2 linked regions of the Spirosoma rhododendri genome follow. The protein of the gene in region 2 interacts with the protein of the main gene of each other region in a pairwise test. Links are inferred from orthologs where the notes say so. Each region holds a gene or a part of one and is shown on either strand. Other genes may lie near its edges. The genes, in order: priA and HH216_RS10025.

Region 1 (7,025 bases), 1.3 Mb from region 2 along the record:
CAAATGGCCGAGCCCCGCTACGTGATCTCGATGGGGTCATGCTCTAATTGTGGTGGGCCCTACTGGCAGCACGGTTACCACGTTGTGAAGGGAGTCGATCGGATTATCCCGGTGGATGTATATGTGCCGGGGTGCCCACCGCGCCCCGAAGCCCTGATCGATGGTTTTCTGAAACTACAGGAGAAAATCCGCACGGAACACCCGTTGCTGGGCAATAAAGAAATCGTACTTTCGGACGACAAACCTGCCGAACCCGACGATTTTTTGCCCCGCGCTTAATGAAGCACCTCGCCCTTGCGTTTCGACAAACAATAGCATCGCTGCCGATGGTGGGGCTGATCTACGCTCTGACGTTGGGGTTGGCACTGCTGGTCGCGCTGCCGCTGTACAGTACGCTGACGACGGAGGCTCAGGGGTCGCTGGCTTTTCTAAATCTGCTGTCCGGTTTCGATTATACCGTCGTCACCGACTTTATGAAGCGCAGTGGACCGGCGGTAAAAGCCGTCTTTGGCGCGGTACGCTGGCTGAACCTGACTTATCTGCTGCTGACCATCTTTCTGACGGGCGGTATTCTCCTGCGCTTCGCTCAGTTGACCAGCTTACAGGATCGCCCGCTGGGGGCGGGTAGTCGCTTTCGGGCGGGCCTGTTCTGGGAGGGCTGTAGTCATTATGTGGGGCGAATGCTGCGGCTGTTCGGCGTTACTCTGCTGTTTGTACTCGTCACGGGCATTATCTGGATCATCATCGGTATTCTGGTGGGTGGTGCTGTCAGCAGTGAATACAGCGAGCGGGAGGTGTTCGGCGTTAGCATACTGTTCTTCGGACTGTTCGCCGTCACGACTACGCTGCTGCTCTGCATCGGCGACTTCGCGAAAGTGTTGCTCTTCCGCGCCGACGCGCATGGAGCGTTCCGCGCGTTTGGGCAGGCCGGGCGGTTTGTTTTAGCTAATCCGCTCAGGACGTACGGCCCTTACCTGTTGTTTATTCTGATTGGAACGGGGTTTTTCGCGCTGTACTTCCTGCTGGAAAACATGCTGCCAGTCGACGGCTGGCTGATGATTGCCGTACTGTTCGTCATCCAGCAGGTGCTCATCGCCGTACGTGTCGGCTTGAAAGTTGGATGGCTTGGTACGGCTTACGGCATCGCGCAAACGCTACCCCAGCCTGCGGTACGGGTGCAGGAACCGCAGCCGATTCAACAGCCCATCCGCGAACAGCCCGACGAGTTGTAGGTCGCGTATCAGCCGCACGGATCGGCTACGAATATCCCCGTAGTAGTAGGGTAGCGATTTGTCTTTTACTGTTAATATGAATAACTTTGTATCAACATGCTCACCCCGCTTCCCTTCAGAACAGCGCGCTCAGGGTGAGCTTTTTATGTTTATAGGCCATGAGTAGAGTTGCTTATCGCAAACCGGCCCTTATCTATCAGGAGCAACTCGACCAACTAAAAAACCGGGGCTTACTCGTGCAGGATGATGCCAAAGCCATGCATTTATTGGCTCAGGTCAGTTACTACAGGCTAAGTGGCTATTGGTATCCACTCCTGTCTGACAAACGCACACATCAGTTTAAGCCGGGCTCAACGTTTGAAACGGCATTTCGGCTGTATTGCTTTGACCGGGAACTACGCAAACTGGTATCGGCGGAATTGGAAAAGATCGAAGTAGCTGTTCGGGCGCAGATGATCTACGTTCTCTCGCATACCTATGGCCCTTTCTGGTTTGCCGACCAAGCACTGTTCGCAAACGGAGTTACTCATGCGAAGACAATGGCCAGCCTTACAACTGAATATGGCCGGAGCGATGAGGAATTTATCAATGCTTTTCAGCAGAACTATACCGACCCGCTTCCCCCAAGCTGGATGCTACTTGAAATTGCATCGTTTGGCTCACTATCCATGCTCTACAAGAATCTTGTCGCAGGCCATGCCAAGCGGAGAATCGCTAACCAATTTGGTCTGGATGAAAAAACGTTCACATCTTGGCTGCACAGCATCGTTTACTTGCGAAATACATGTGCCCATCATGGCCGGTTGTGGAATCGGGCAATGAGCATTCAACCCCGGATTCCCCGAAAGCCCCAAAAGAAATGGCTGACCAGCCAAACAGTCAATAACGACCGTACTTATTTCGCGCTCTCGATGATTCTGTTTCTGCTACAAACAGTAAATCCAAAACATCGATTCCTGAAAAAATTGGATTCGTTGTTCAGCTCATATCCTGAGATCGATAAAGCGGCTATGGGGTTTGAAACAGGATGGCAGAAAGAACCGCTCTGGCAATAAGACTCCTGACGCAACCCCGGCACGCCTTTTTTGGAGCGGCTGGAATTCGCGGGACCGGCGCGGGGTTTTCTGTATATTTACCTGACGTACCGCCCGCACCCAACTTGTGGAAAACGCCGATCTCTCGCTCTTTTCAACCCTCGACACCGACGAAGTTACCGTCTTCGCCGACCTGATTCTGCCCATACCCGTTCCCCGGCTATTTACCTACCGCGTCCCGCGCGGCATGACCGATCTGCTGCGCATTGGTGCCCGCGTCATTGTACCGTTTGGCAAGAAAAACAGCCGCGTCCTGACCGCTATCGTCGCCAAACTGCACAACTCCCCCCCGACTGCCTATCAGGCCCGCTACATTAGCGAAGTGCTCGATGAATACCCGCTCGTGACCGGCTATCAGCTCGAACTGTTCCGGTGGATGGCCGAATACTACATGTGTACGATTGGCGAAGTAATGAACATTGCCCTGCCGTCGGGCCTGAAGATTTCGAGTCAGTCGAAGGTGCAGTACAACCCCGATTTCGACTATCCCGAACTGCTCACCGAGTTTGAAGCGGTGTTGCTTGTCGAACTCAAAAAACAACCCGCCCTCTCGTATGATGAACTTGGTCGGCTGGCGGGCGAAGGCACCAATGTACCGGCCCTGATTAAGTCGCTGGTGGGGAAACAGGCGGTAATCGTGTTTGAGGAAGTCAAGGAAAAGTACATCCCGAAGATGGTGCGCAAAATCCGGCTGCACCGCAACTACGAAGAACGGGAGCAACTACTGGTGCTGCTGCAACGGCTTGAAAAGCTGCCCAAGCAGCAGGAGGTGGTGATGCGCTACCTGAGCCACGTGCCGATGCAGCGCAACCCCGAACTGAACCAGAAAGGACTCGACAAAACAATTCTGAATCAGGATGATGAACTGTCGCAGTCATCGCTGGCGACGCTCGTCAAGAATCAGGTGTTCGAAACGTTTGAGGTGATTCAGCCGCGCTTCGCCGACGATCACGCGCCACAGGTGGAGATCCGCCTGACGGAGCATCAGCAGCGGGCGTCGGACTCGATCATGGCGCAGTTCGAGAGTCAGAATGTGGTGCTGTTGCACGGTATCACGGGCAGCGGTAAAACGGAGGTGTACATCAACCTCATTCAGCAAGCGCTGGCCGGTGGCTCGCAGGTGCTGTATCTGCTGCCCGAAATCGCCCTGACCACCCAGATCGTCGTGCGGTTGCAGCGCGTATTCGGTGACAAAATGGGCATCTACCACTCCAAATTTTCGGACAACGAACGCGTCGAAGTCTGGAAGGGCGTCGTGTCGGGGCGGTATCAGTTCGTGGTTGGCGTGCGCTCGTCGGTATTTCTGCCGTTCGACAATCTGGGGCTGGTGATCGTCGACGAAGAGCACGAAACGTCGTACAAGCAGCACGACCCCGCGCCCCGCTACCACGCCCGCGACGTAGCGATTATGCTGGCCCACTGGCAGCAGGCTAAGGTGCTGCTTGGCTCGGCCACGCCCGCGCTCGAAACCTACTATCAGGCGAAGCAGGGGCGGTATGGGCTGGTCGAACTGTTTAACCGCTTCGGCAACGCAACCCTGCCCGACATTCGGTTGGTCGATACGAAGCGGGAGAAGCAGCAGAAAAGCATGAAGCAGGAGTTTTCGTCGGTGCTGTTGGAGTCGCTGGGCGCCAATATGGATCGCCGGGAGCAAAGCATACTGTTTCAAAACCGGCGCGGCTATTCGCCCTACATGCAGTGCGAAGACTGCGACTGGACGGCTGAATGCGACAACTGTGCCGTTAGCCTGACCTACCACCAACGCGACGCCGAACTGCGCTGTCACTATTGCGGGCACAAAGAGCAGGTGCCGCGTACCTGCCCGGCCTGCGGCTCTACGAAGGTTAAAACGATTGGGTTTGGTACCGAAAAACTGGAAGATCAGCTCCAGATTTTCTTCCCCGACTCGAAAATACTGCGGATGGACCTCGACACGACCCGCGCCAAAAACGCCTACCAGCAGATCATTCAGGAGTTCGAGACGGGTGGCATCGATATTCTGGTCGGGACGCAGATGATTACCAAAGGACTCGACTTCGACAACGTCAGTCTGGTCGGTATTTTCGACGCCGACCGCCTAATTCGCTTCCCCGATTTCCGGGCTACCGAACGCTCGTTTCAGATGCTGACGCAGGTCAGCGGGCGGGCCGGGCGACGGGCGGGGCGGCAGGGTACGGTGCTGATTCAGACGGCCAACCCACAGCAGTCTATCTTGCAGAAAATCATCCAGAACGACTACATCGGCCTGTACGAAGAAGAGATTCAGGAGCGGCAGAATTTCAACTACCCGCCCTTCTGCCGCCTGATAAAACTGACCATCCGCCATACCGATAAGCGAATCAGTCAGCAGGCAGCCGACCGGCTCGCGGCCGAACTCACCGACGCCCTCGGTAGTAGCCGTGTCCTCGGTCCGGAAGAACCGCTGATCGAGCGCATCCGCAACCAGTTTCTGTTCGACATTCTGATCAAACTCGAACGCGACAAGGTGAACGTGAAAGCCGTGAAAGCCTACATTCAGGACCGCATCAACGATATTCTGACCGACAAAGGCTTACGGCAAGTCAGCATCGTCGCGGATGTCGATTGTTTGTGATCAGTATGGTCTCAAGCAGCATCCTTGCTGTTTACTTTCCTCAGCCAACAAACAGCAAGGATGCTGTTTGAGACAAGTTACAAACCCGCGATCAGCGGCCGACCGGCCAGGGCTTCAAGCAGCACCCAGCTAACGGCCCCGACGTAGACTATCGCGAACAGAACCGTCTGGAACGGGCGACGCGCGATGTAGTAGCCGAACAGGGGAATCAGTTGCAGGGCGTGCATCCCGAAAAAGTGAGCGATACGCAGGTCGCCGTGCTGCGTACTCCAGTTGATGCCCGGCAGGCCCGCCCCGCCGTCGGGTGCGCCTACCGTGTGGGCCAGCCGGGCCGCCATCATCCCACCCTCGAAGGCAAACACGATGAAAATCAGCATGCCCAGTCGAATACCCCACAGGTAGGTACCGCTTAACTCGTCGGGTCGCTGTAGCAGGAACAGTATAGCAATGTACAGCGTCCACAGTATGGCGATAGTGATAGCGACACCCATCAGCGAAAACAGGATGCCACCCGTTGCTGACTTTACGTTGAAGTGCGACAACTGACCCAAACCCGCCTTCACGACAACAACTACCAGTTCAAACGCCAGAATCAGCGTAATTGCCCACGAGTAAATCCGCACGCTTCGCTGCTGACGCAGATAACCCATCAGCCAACCCATCGTCCAGACAAAGATGCTGGATGACAAAAAAAACTTGACGGGTTTGACAAATGCATTGATACCCAGCACCTGCACATTGGTAATGAGCATCAGCCCCACGCAGACGACGGCACTGATTAAGCAAATCCAGCCAAACGCCGATAGGATGGGGTTGCGTTGTCTGAGCGTTGTAAAAAATGAGTTCATCGGTTCAACAGCTAGTGGTTGATCGTCCCCGGCAGCTTCCAGCTGTCGGAGCCGTCAGGCTAAATGGCCGGAGTTCTGTTAGCCGCTATCGCGGCTCCGACAGCTGGAAGCTGTCAGGGACATAGTTGCTCAGTACAGTCAGGTCAGAGCGCGTGTGCGAACGGTACGAATGATCCAGTAGAGCAGCAGCCCGACCGGCCCCAGCATAAAGCAGAAAAACAGCGGTACGATAACCAGCCAATGCGGTATTTGCCGGGCCTGTGCGTCGCGCACCACCACCGACCCCGCCACCAGATCGAACGCCAGGTAATGCACCCAGCCCGCCAGCATAACCCCGTCGCCCCCGTTGGCGAACAACGCTTTTATCCCCGCCAGCGAACCAAACGACCCAAAATCGACCGGTCCGCCCTGAAACAGATAGCTAACGTAAATGACAGCCAGGCAAACCGGAATCAGGTATGAATTCATCAGCCAGCGCGTCACCGACCAGCGCGGAGCCACCACCATTAGCAGCCACTGCGGCAGCACCAGCATATTTGCCAATTGGAAGACCTTTTCGGGAGACATAGAATTTTCAACACGGAGGCACAGAGAACACGGAGAAAAGTTACTCAAAAACGGCTTGGTTCTCTATGCGGCTAGTGTTGAGAAAAATTATTCCGCCTTCGCCTGTCCGAGTACGCGCAGCAGGTTGCCACCCCAGATTTTGGCGATGTCGGCTTCCGAGTACTTCCGGCGTACCAGTTCGGCGGTCAGGTTCTCGATCTGACTGACGTCTTCCAGGCCGTTGACACCCCCGCCCCCGTCGAAGTCCGAACCGATACCGACATGGTCGATACCTACCAGTTTGACGATGTGGTCGATATGGTTGGCTATGTCCGACAGGCTGGCCCGTTCGGGTGCAAATACCTTCGCCAGCGAATCACTTTCGGCCTGTAGGCGGGTCTCCATCTCCGGCGTCATCACCTTCCCGACCCGCGCCATACGTACTTTCGTCTTGGCCGCCCGAAACGCGTCCGACGGCTTTTTCAGGTAGTCGCTCACAAAATTGACTTGCACCACGCCCCCCTTTTTAGCAATGGCCCGAATCATATCGTCGGTCATGTTGCGGGGGAAATCGCAGAGGGCGCGGCAATTGGAGTGTGACGCAATAACGGGTGCTTTCGATAGCGCCAACGCATCGTAAAACGTGCTGTCGGCTACGTGCGATACGTCGATCAGCATTCCCAGCCGGTTCATTTCCGGCACAACCTGCTTA
Region 2 (6,708 bases):
TGTCACGCAGAATCGACGAGGCTCGGTTCATCTCACCCAGCACACGATCACGGGGGCGGGCTTCCGACAGGCTTTTTACGGCCGAATCCCACTTCGCCAGCGAGTTTTGCAGGTCGCGGTCGAGTTCGTCGACGTCTTTGTCTTGGGCAACCGTGCGTACGATGATACCAAAATGCGGTGGCTTGAGCGAGAGCATCAGCTTTTGCAGACGGCTACGCTCAGCACGATCGGTAATTTTTTTGGATAGATTGACCCCATCAGCGAAGGGGACAAGCACGATGTAGCGGCCGGCGATGGATATGTCGCAGGATAGGCGTGGACCTTTGGTCGAGATGGGTTCTTTAACCACCTGCACCAGAATCGGGCTATTCTTGGTCAGTACCTTATCGATTTTCCCGATTTTATCGATAGCCGGTTCGAGGGTAACAGTATCGAGCCGACCTGTGGTGACGCGTTTGGCTATTACGTCTTTGACAAATTTGTTGAGCGAGTTGATGTTCGGACCCAGGTCCTGATAATGCAGAAAGCCGTCTTTTTCGTGACCCACGTCGACAAATGCCGCGTTGAGGCCCGATGAAAGTTTTTTGACGGTTCCCAGATACAAGTCGCCGACAGTAAAGCTGCTGTCTAACTCTTCTTCGTGATACTCCAGCAGTCTCTTGTTTTGCAAGAGTGCAATCCGATCACCTTTTTGAGTCGAACTGATAACTAATTCATTACTCACAAGATGAATGAACGGTTAGGATGGCTATATATAAAAAAAGAAGCCACGTTCGGGCTTTGCAGACCGGCCGAGGCTTCTCCAAATAAGTGCGCCGTATACGGTATCGTTAGTCTTCGATCAACTGAAATCAGCCGAAAACTGACTGACCGGATACCGCAGACTATTTTTTCTTGTGCCGGTTTTTTCTGAGCCGTTTCTTCCGCTTGTGAGTGGCAATCTTGTGCCGCTTCCGTTTCTTACCGCAAGGCATAGTGTAAACAGTGTTTAATGGTTTGTGTGTATGTCGGGAGGCCACCCGGCCTGCCCCCTAATCCAATGCCGCCAGCTACAAACAGCCAACTGCATTCGTTTACTTCAGCCGATCTTCGTATTCGTGAATCGCGGCTAAAATCTGCGGGTCTTTCTCACCGGTCTTTACTTCGGCGAGTACCTGCTTAGCTTCTGCTTTCTGACCTGATTCGGCCAAACTGACACCTAAGTAAAACTTAGCTTTCCGGCTGGTTGGGTTGTTGACCAGAATCTGACGAAACCGATCCACCGCCCGACCATACTGGCCCGACCGCATCGAAAGCATACCCAGATTAAACAGGGCAAGCTCATTATTAGGGTCCTGCTGCAACACCGACCGTAGCAAGGCGATACCCTGCATTGGGTTGTCGGTATTGACATAGGTCATTGCCATATTGGCTTTGGCGGCCAGCAGATTCGGATTTTTGTCGAGTGCCTGTTGATAGAACTGCCTGGTCTGCTGCCCTAAAGCTGCCGTTTTGGCTTCATCAACGGCGAACGTGTACGCTTCAAAATACTGATCGCCCGCGCGAAGCAGATTCGGTTCGCTAGGCTGCGCTTTCGCAACCAGGCCCGCATAGTGAGCTGCACTGTCATAGCGGCTTGCCTGCCGGAATGCATCAATGAGTTCGTCTGCTGCTTTGGCGCGTTGGGGCGCTGCTGCCGTCAGGTACGCCGTCCGCAGCCCGTCGAGACGTTGCTGCTGTTCGGGCGTCATCGGTGCTTCATGAATCTCCGACCGGTCAACCGTTGCGCCAGATGTCGTGGGCTGGGTTCCCGGTGCTACGCGGCCACTCGGGTTCGCCGAGCCAAGCTGTTTGCTTTCGTTGCGCACAACAACCTTGGGACGGGTGTATAAACCCACCGTAAGGAGCGACGCCAGCACGACAACAAGCAGCACGTATTTATTCATAAAGCGAGTCAACAATGAGTTGATTATTCGGCGGTTTCCTTGGTTTTTTCGCTGGTTTTAACCTGCTCGACAAACACCTTAGCCGGCTTGAAGCTAGGGATAAAATGTTCGTCGATTATCATGGCTTTATTCTGCGAGATGTTACGGGCTACTTTCTTCGCTCTTTTCTTATTGATGAAACTGCCGAATCCTCTTACATAGATATTCTCCCCCTCGGCCAGCGAGTCCTTCACCACCGTGAAAAAGGTCTCCAGTGTGTTTGTCACTTCAACCTTATCAATTCCGGTCTTATCGGCGATCTCTGCAATTACGTCTGCTTTCGTCACGACTTCTTAAACTTTAACGTTTACTGTGTTGTTGAAAAAATTCAGGTGTCAAAAATGAGACCGCAAAGGTAGGCCTTTCCGCTTTATTTAAAAAGTAATGGCTGCTCGTTTTTACTCTCAACGCTGCAATTTTCCGTTTTATTTTGGATTGGCAATCAGACGCTAACGCCGTAAAAGCAACGTTTGCACCTACCCTGGAAGGGTGGTACGAACGGCATCGACGCGACCTGCCCTGGCGACACACACGTGACCCATATCGTATCTGGCTGTCGGAGGTTATTCTCCAGCAGACCCGGGTAGCACAGGGTAAACCGTACTACGAACGGTTTGTGGAAAGTTACCCAACCGTTACCGACCTTGCCAATGCTGATGAGCGTGAACTCCTGCGACTCTGGCAGGGGCTGGGCTACTACTCCCGCGCCCGAAATCTCCATCAGACTGCCCGCTATATAACCGATCAACTGGGCGCTGAGTTTCCGGCGACCTTCGCCGGCTTGCTGACTTTGAAAGGGATCGGCGTTTATACGGCGGCAGCGGTGGCTTCGTTTGCGTTTGGTGAACGTGTGCCGGTTGTTGATGGTAACGTCTACCGGGTGCTGGCCCGCGTGTTTGGCATCACCGAAGATATTACGACGACCGGAGCTAAAAAAACGTTTGCCAAGCTGGCTGAGCAGCTGATACAGCACGCCGAAGACCCGGCAACGTATAATCAGTCGATTATGGAGTTCGGGGCTATTCAGTGTACGCCTGTTTCACCCGACTGTCTGTTATGCCCGCTCCAGCAATCCTGCAATGCGTATCAGACGGGTCGGCAGATGCGGCTGCCGGTGAAAGCGAAGAAAGCGCCTGTTCGCGATCGTTATTTTAACTACCTCGTATTCCGGCAGGGCGACCGACTCGCAATGCGCGAGCGTACAGACCGGGATATCTGGCAGAATCTGCACGACTTCTGGCTGATCGAAACCGACGAACCGGTTGACGCGCTGACGGATCTGGTACTGCCGGAAGAGGTGGTCGGGCTGGTGAGTCAGGGGCGGGTAACGGGGGGCGCAGTACCGCTTACTCAGTTACTGTCGCATCAGCGAATCAGGGGGCAGTTCTTTCTGATCGATATGCCTGATGGTCTACCGGTAGCACTGCCGGCAGGGTTTAACTGGCACTCAGCGGATGAAGTAAATCGGTTGCCGAAGCCGGTTTTAATTACCACGTATTTAAACGAAGGGCTTGGATAAACACGTAAGATTCAGTATCTTTATCTGTTCTAATCCCCCATATTTTTACCAACAAAACAAGCGAAAAAGCACATGGCAAGCTTGAATAAAATGACCATTATCGGCAACCTCGGTGCCGACCCGGAAGTGCGCTACCTCGATGGTGGGGCCGTTGTGGCCACATTCAACGTAGCGACGACGGAAAAATACACGAACCGCAACGGCGAGAAAGTTGAACAGACGGAGTGGTTTCGCGTTGAACTCTGGAACGAACAGGCCAAAGTGGCTGAGAAATATTTAAAGAAGGGTAATTCGGTTTACGTAGAAGGTCGCTTGCGGACAGAATTGTGGACCGATAAAGAAGGAAAAGAGCGGACTTCCCTGCGCGTTCGGGCCAACACCATGCAGTTGCTGGGTAGCCCCAACAGTGATAACGGTGGCGACAATCAGTACGAAGCTCCGCGTCAACAGCAGGCAGTCCCGCAGCAAGCCGCTCCCCGTCAGCAGGAAGCGCCCGCTGCACAGCAGCCCGCTCCGCGCCAACAGCCCGCTGCTCAACCCGCGCGGCAACAGCGGCACCCTGAACCGGCTCCTTTTGACGGTGGCGACGATGATTTGCCGTTCTAAGCCCCGTATTGCTTACTAAGATTTACGTTACATGGACCCCGGTGATCCGCTTTCTCGACAGGTGCTCTCGGCCGATTTAGGCTGGAGCACCTATCTTGCTCTATATGGCCCGTATCTGGCACTCGTTCTGCTGCTGATTACGCTGGCTGGGTTGGTTTCTGCCTCCGAAGCCGCCTTTTTCTCATTATCACCCGACGATCGGGTTCGCTGCCGGGAAAGCAACGAACCCGGCTATCAGCAAATAGCCGGTCTGCTCGAACGACCCAAACGGCTGCTGGCGTCGCTGGTAATCTTCAATAACCTGATCAACATTGCTGTTGTCGTCATCATCAGTTTTCTGACCTGGGAATACACGCAGGCGGCTAATCGATCGAACTGGTTGCTGATCGGGGTGACGACGTTAACGACGCTGGTGATTGTACTCTTCGGGGAGATAGTACCGAAAGTATACGCCAGTCAGAATAACCTGCGCGTTGCGCGCCGGACGGCCACCCTGGCCTCTGTTGGGCTGGCTATTTTTCGCCCGTTGGCGGTGATGCTGGTCAATCTGAGCAATCAGGTGGACAAGCGAATCGAACGGCGGGGGTACAAGCTGTCGATCGAAGAGCTGAGTCAGGCGGTGGAGTTGACAGGGGCTGAGGCCACTACTGAAGAGAAGGAGATTCTGAAAGGAATCGTTAATTTCAGCAACCTGACCGCCCGGCAGGTAATGCGCTCCCGACTCGATATTTCGGCCGTTTGCAACGACCTTACCTTCCTCGAACTAATCGATCAGATCAACGCGTCTGGTTATTCACGGGTGCCGGTGTATGGCGAATCGCTTGATCAGGTGGAGGGTATCGTGTACATCAAAGATTTATTGCCCCACATCCATGCCGACGATTCGTTTGATTGGCAGTCGCTGATGCGGCCGGTGTTTTTCATTCCTGAGAACAAAAAGGTCGACGATCTGCTACAGGATTTTCAGAAGAAACGGGTGCATATGGCCGTCGTCGTAGACGAATATGGTGGTACGCGTGGATTGGTGACGCTGGAGGATATTATCGAAGAAATCTTTGGCGACATCAACGACGAATTTGACGACGAGACGCCGGAAGGCTATCAGCGCGAAGACGATCGGACGGTTGTGTTTGAAGGAAAAACGCCCTTGACCGATGTCTGTCGCGTGTTGAACGTGGATGCCACGACATTCGAGGAAATTCAGGGGGATAGCGAATCGCTGGGTGGTTTGCTGCTCGAATTGTTCGGTCGTCTGCCAACAACGGATGATGAGACCGAATACGCTGGCTTTAAGTTCTTCGTACTGTCAGCTGACGATAAGCGTATCAATGCTGTTCGGGTGACCAAGCTGGAGTCACTACCTGCATAAAAAAATTCGAGAAACTAATCAGTGAATCCTGTCTGCATCGACTGACAGTAGAAAATCCGTTGATTTTCGGGCGATTATAGCCAGAGCCCTTTTCCTGCCACATAATCCTTGTGCAACTCACCGATGTCCGTCAGTGAGTAGGTCAGCAGCTTATGGTCCTGTAGCTTCTGAAGCTGCGCGCGCTCTTTTGCCGTGAAACGACCGTCGATGAGCAGGCTGAAAACAAGTAGCCGCTCGACACTGCGCTGCATATCTGGCGGCATAGCGGCCATTTGCGGCAGAAAATCGTCAGGCGAATGAGGTAGTATGGCTTCGTTGACGCGGTCAGTGAGCGTTTCGACCAGAACCAGGTGCGCGTATACGTGCAGACGGCGCAGTATACCCGCATAGTTCAGAACATCGGTAAGGACGGTTTGAAACTCACTGTTTGTGTGCCATTCCTCACGCAACTCGTTGACGAAACTACGAATGGTCAGTGGGGCCAGAATCCGGATTTTTAGCTCGAACTGTATCCGTCTGACACTGTAGACGAGCCAGCTGACGTAACCGACTAACCCGATGATGATTGCGGCTGATGTGGGTATATACGGAATCAGTAGAATTGTAACGATCGTACTGGCAAAGAAGCCAGCCGCCTGATTGGCCAGGAAATAAGCAAACAAGCCGGAGCGGGACCGGGCCAGATGAGTTTTCAGATTGAAATAGGGCCGAAACCCGGACTTTCCTGAACGGGCCAGCCGCGCCATTGTCTCAACATGGTGTTCGTAACGGGCGTCGTGCAGGCGGGGAAACTGGCAGATTTGCGCAATGGCCCGCGCGCCAAATCGGTTCACACCCGTCGTCAGATGGACGGCGATATAAAGTACCAGCACCGCATACAAAATCGTAATCAGGGGTATGGCAAACGGCTTGCCCGCGATGAGAAACTCCGTCGACGCAAAGAAGTCAGGCCAGGCAAACTGTGGCAACTGAAATAGTAATACAGTCAATACGCCCAGAAAACCGCTTGCGAATAGCGTTGCGTAGGCTGCGCGTTGCGTCAGAAACAGCTCATCATCACTCAGTACATATGGCTCATCGGTCGGATGGCTCGCATCGAGCGCCCGACGCAGATAGCGCATGGCGAGGTGATCCAATAAGCCGGGAGATTCTTGAGGAGGCCGTGTTGACATGGTGGGTAGGCCAGAGGCAGATGTCCCCTTTTAACTACGGAATAAGATCGGTTGTTGATTAAAAAAAAGTCTTTTACT

The links.
Region 1: the proteins of HH216_RS10025 (region 2) and priA interact in binary tests that used the Escherichia coli proteins (3 or more experiments, as listed by UniProt). The link is inferred for Spirosoma rhododendri from one-to-one orthologs.

Annotation. Positions count from the first base shown.
Region 1 is NZ_CP051677.1:1,057,630-1,064,654, reverse strand. The notes cover bases 1,996-5,156. They hold priA (replication restart helicase PriA), read left to right. Parts: upstream 1,996-2,393; coding sequence 2,394-4,919; downstream 4,920-5,156. Other genes in these bases: HH216_RS04145 (hypothetical protein), read right to left, coding at 4,997-5,156; HH216_RS04155 (Abi family protein), read left to right, coding at 1,996-2,287. In the rest of the region: HH216_RS04165 (NADH-quinone oxidoreductase subunit B), read left to right, coding at 1-279; HH216_RS04160 (hypothetical protein), read left to right, coding at 279-1,232; more of HH216_RS04155, read left to right, coding at 1,391-1,995; more of HH216_RS04145, read right to left, coding at 5,157-5,767; HH216_RS04140 (ABA4-like family protein), read right to left, coding at 5,906-6,334; HH216_RS04135 (dipeptidase), read right to left, coding at 6,422-7,025.
Region 2 is NZ_CP051677.1:2,378,711-2,385,418, forward strand. Bases 2,479-5,322 are described here. They hold HH216_RS10025 (single-stranded DNA-binding protein), read left to right. Parts: upstream 2,479-3,555; coding sequence 3,556-4,089; downstream 4,090-5,322. Other genes in these bases: mutY (A/G-specific adenine glycosylase), read left to right, coding at 2,479-3,483; gldE (gliding motility-associated protein GldE), read left to right, coding at 4,121-5,322. In the rest of the region: HH216_RS10005 (Rne/Rng family ribonuclease), read right to left, coding at 1-724; HH216_RS10010 (tetratricopeptide repeat protein), read right to left, coding at 1,074-1,925; HH216_RS10015 (HU family DNA-binding protein), read right to left, coding at 1,949-2,251; more of mutY, read left to right, coding at 2,395-2,478; more of gldE, read left to right, coding at 5,323-5,458; HH216_RS10035 (LBF_2804 family protein), read right to left, coding at 5,533-6,579. UniProt on the Escherichia coli protein: Plays an important role in DNA replication, recombination and repair. Binds to ssDNA and to an array of partner proteins to recruit them to their sites of action during DNA metabolism. Acts as a sliding platform that migrates on DNA via reptation.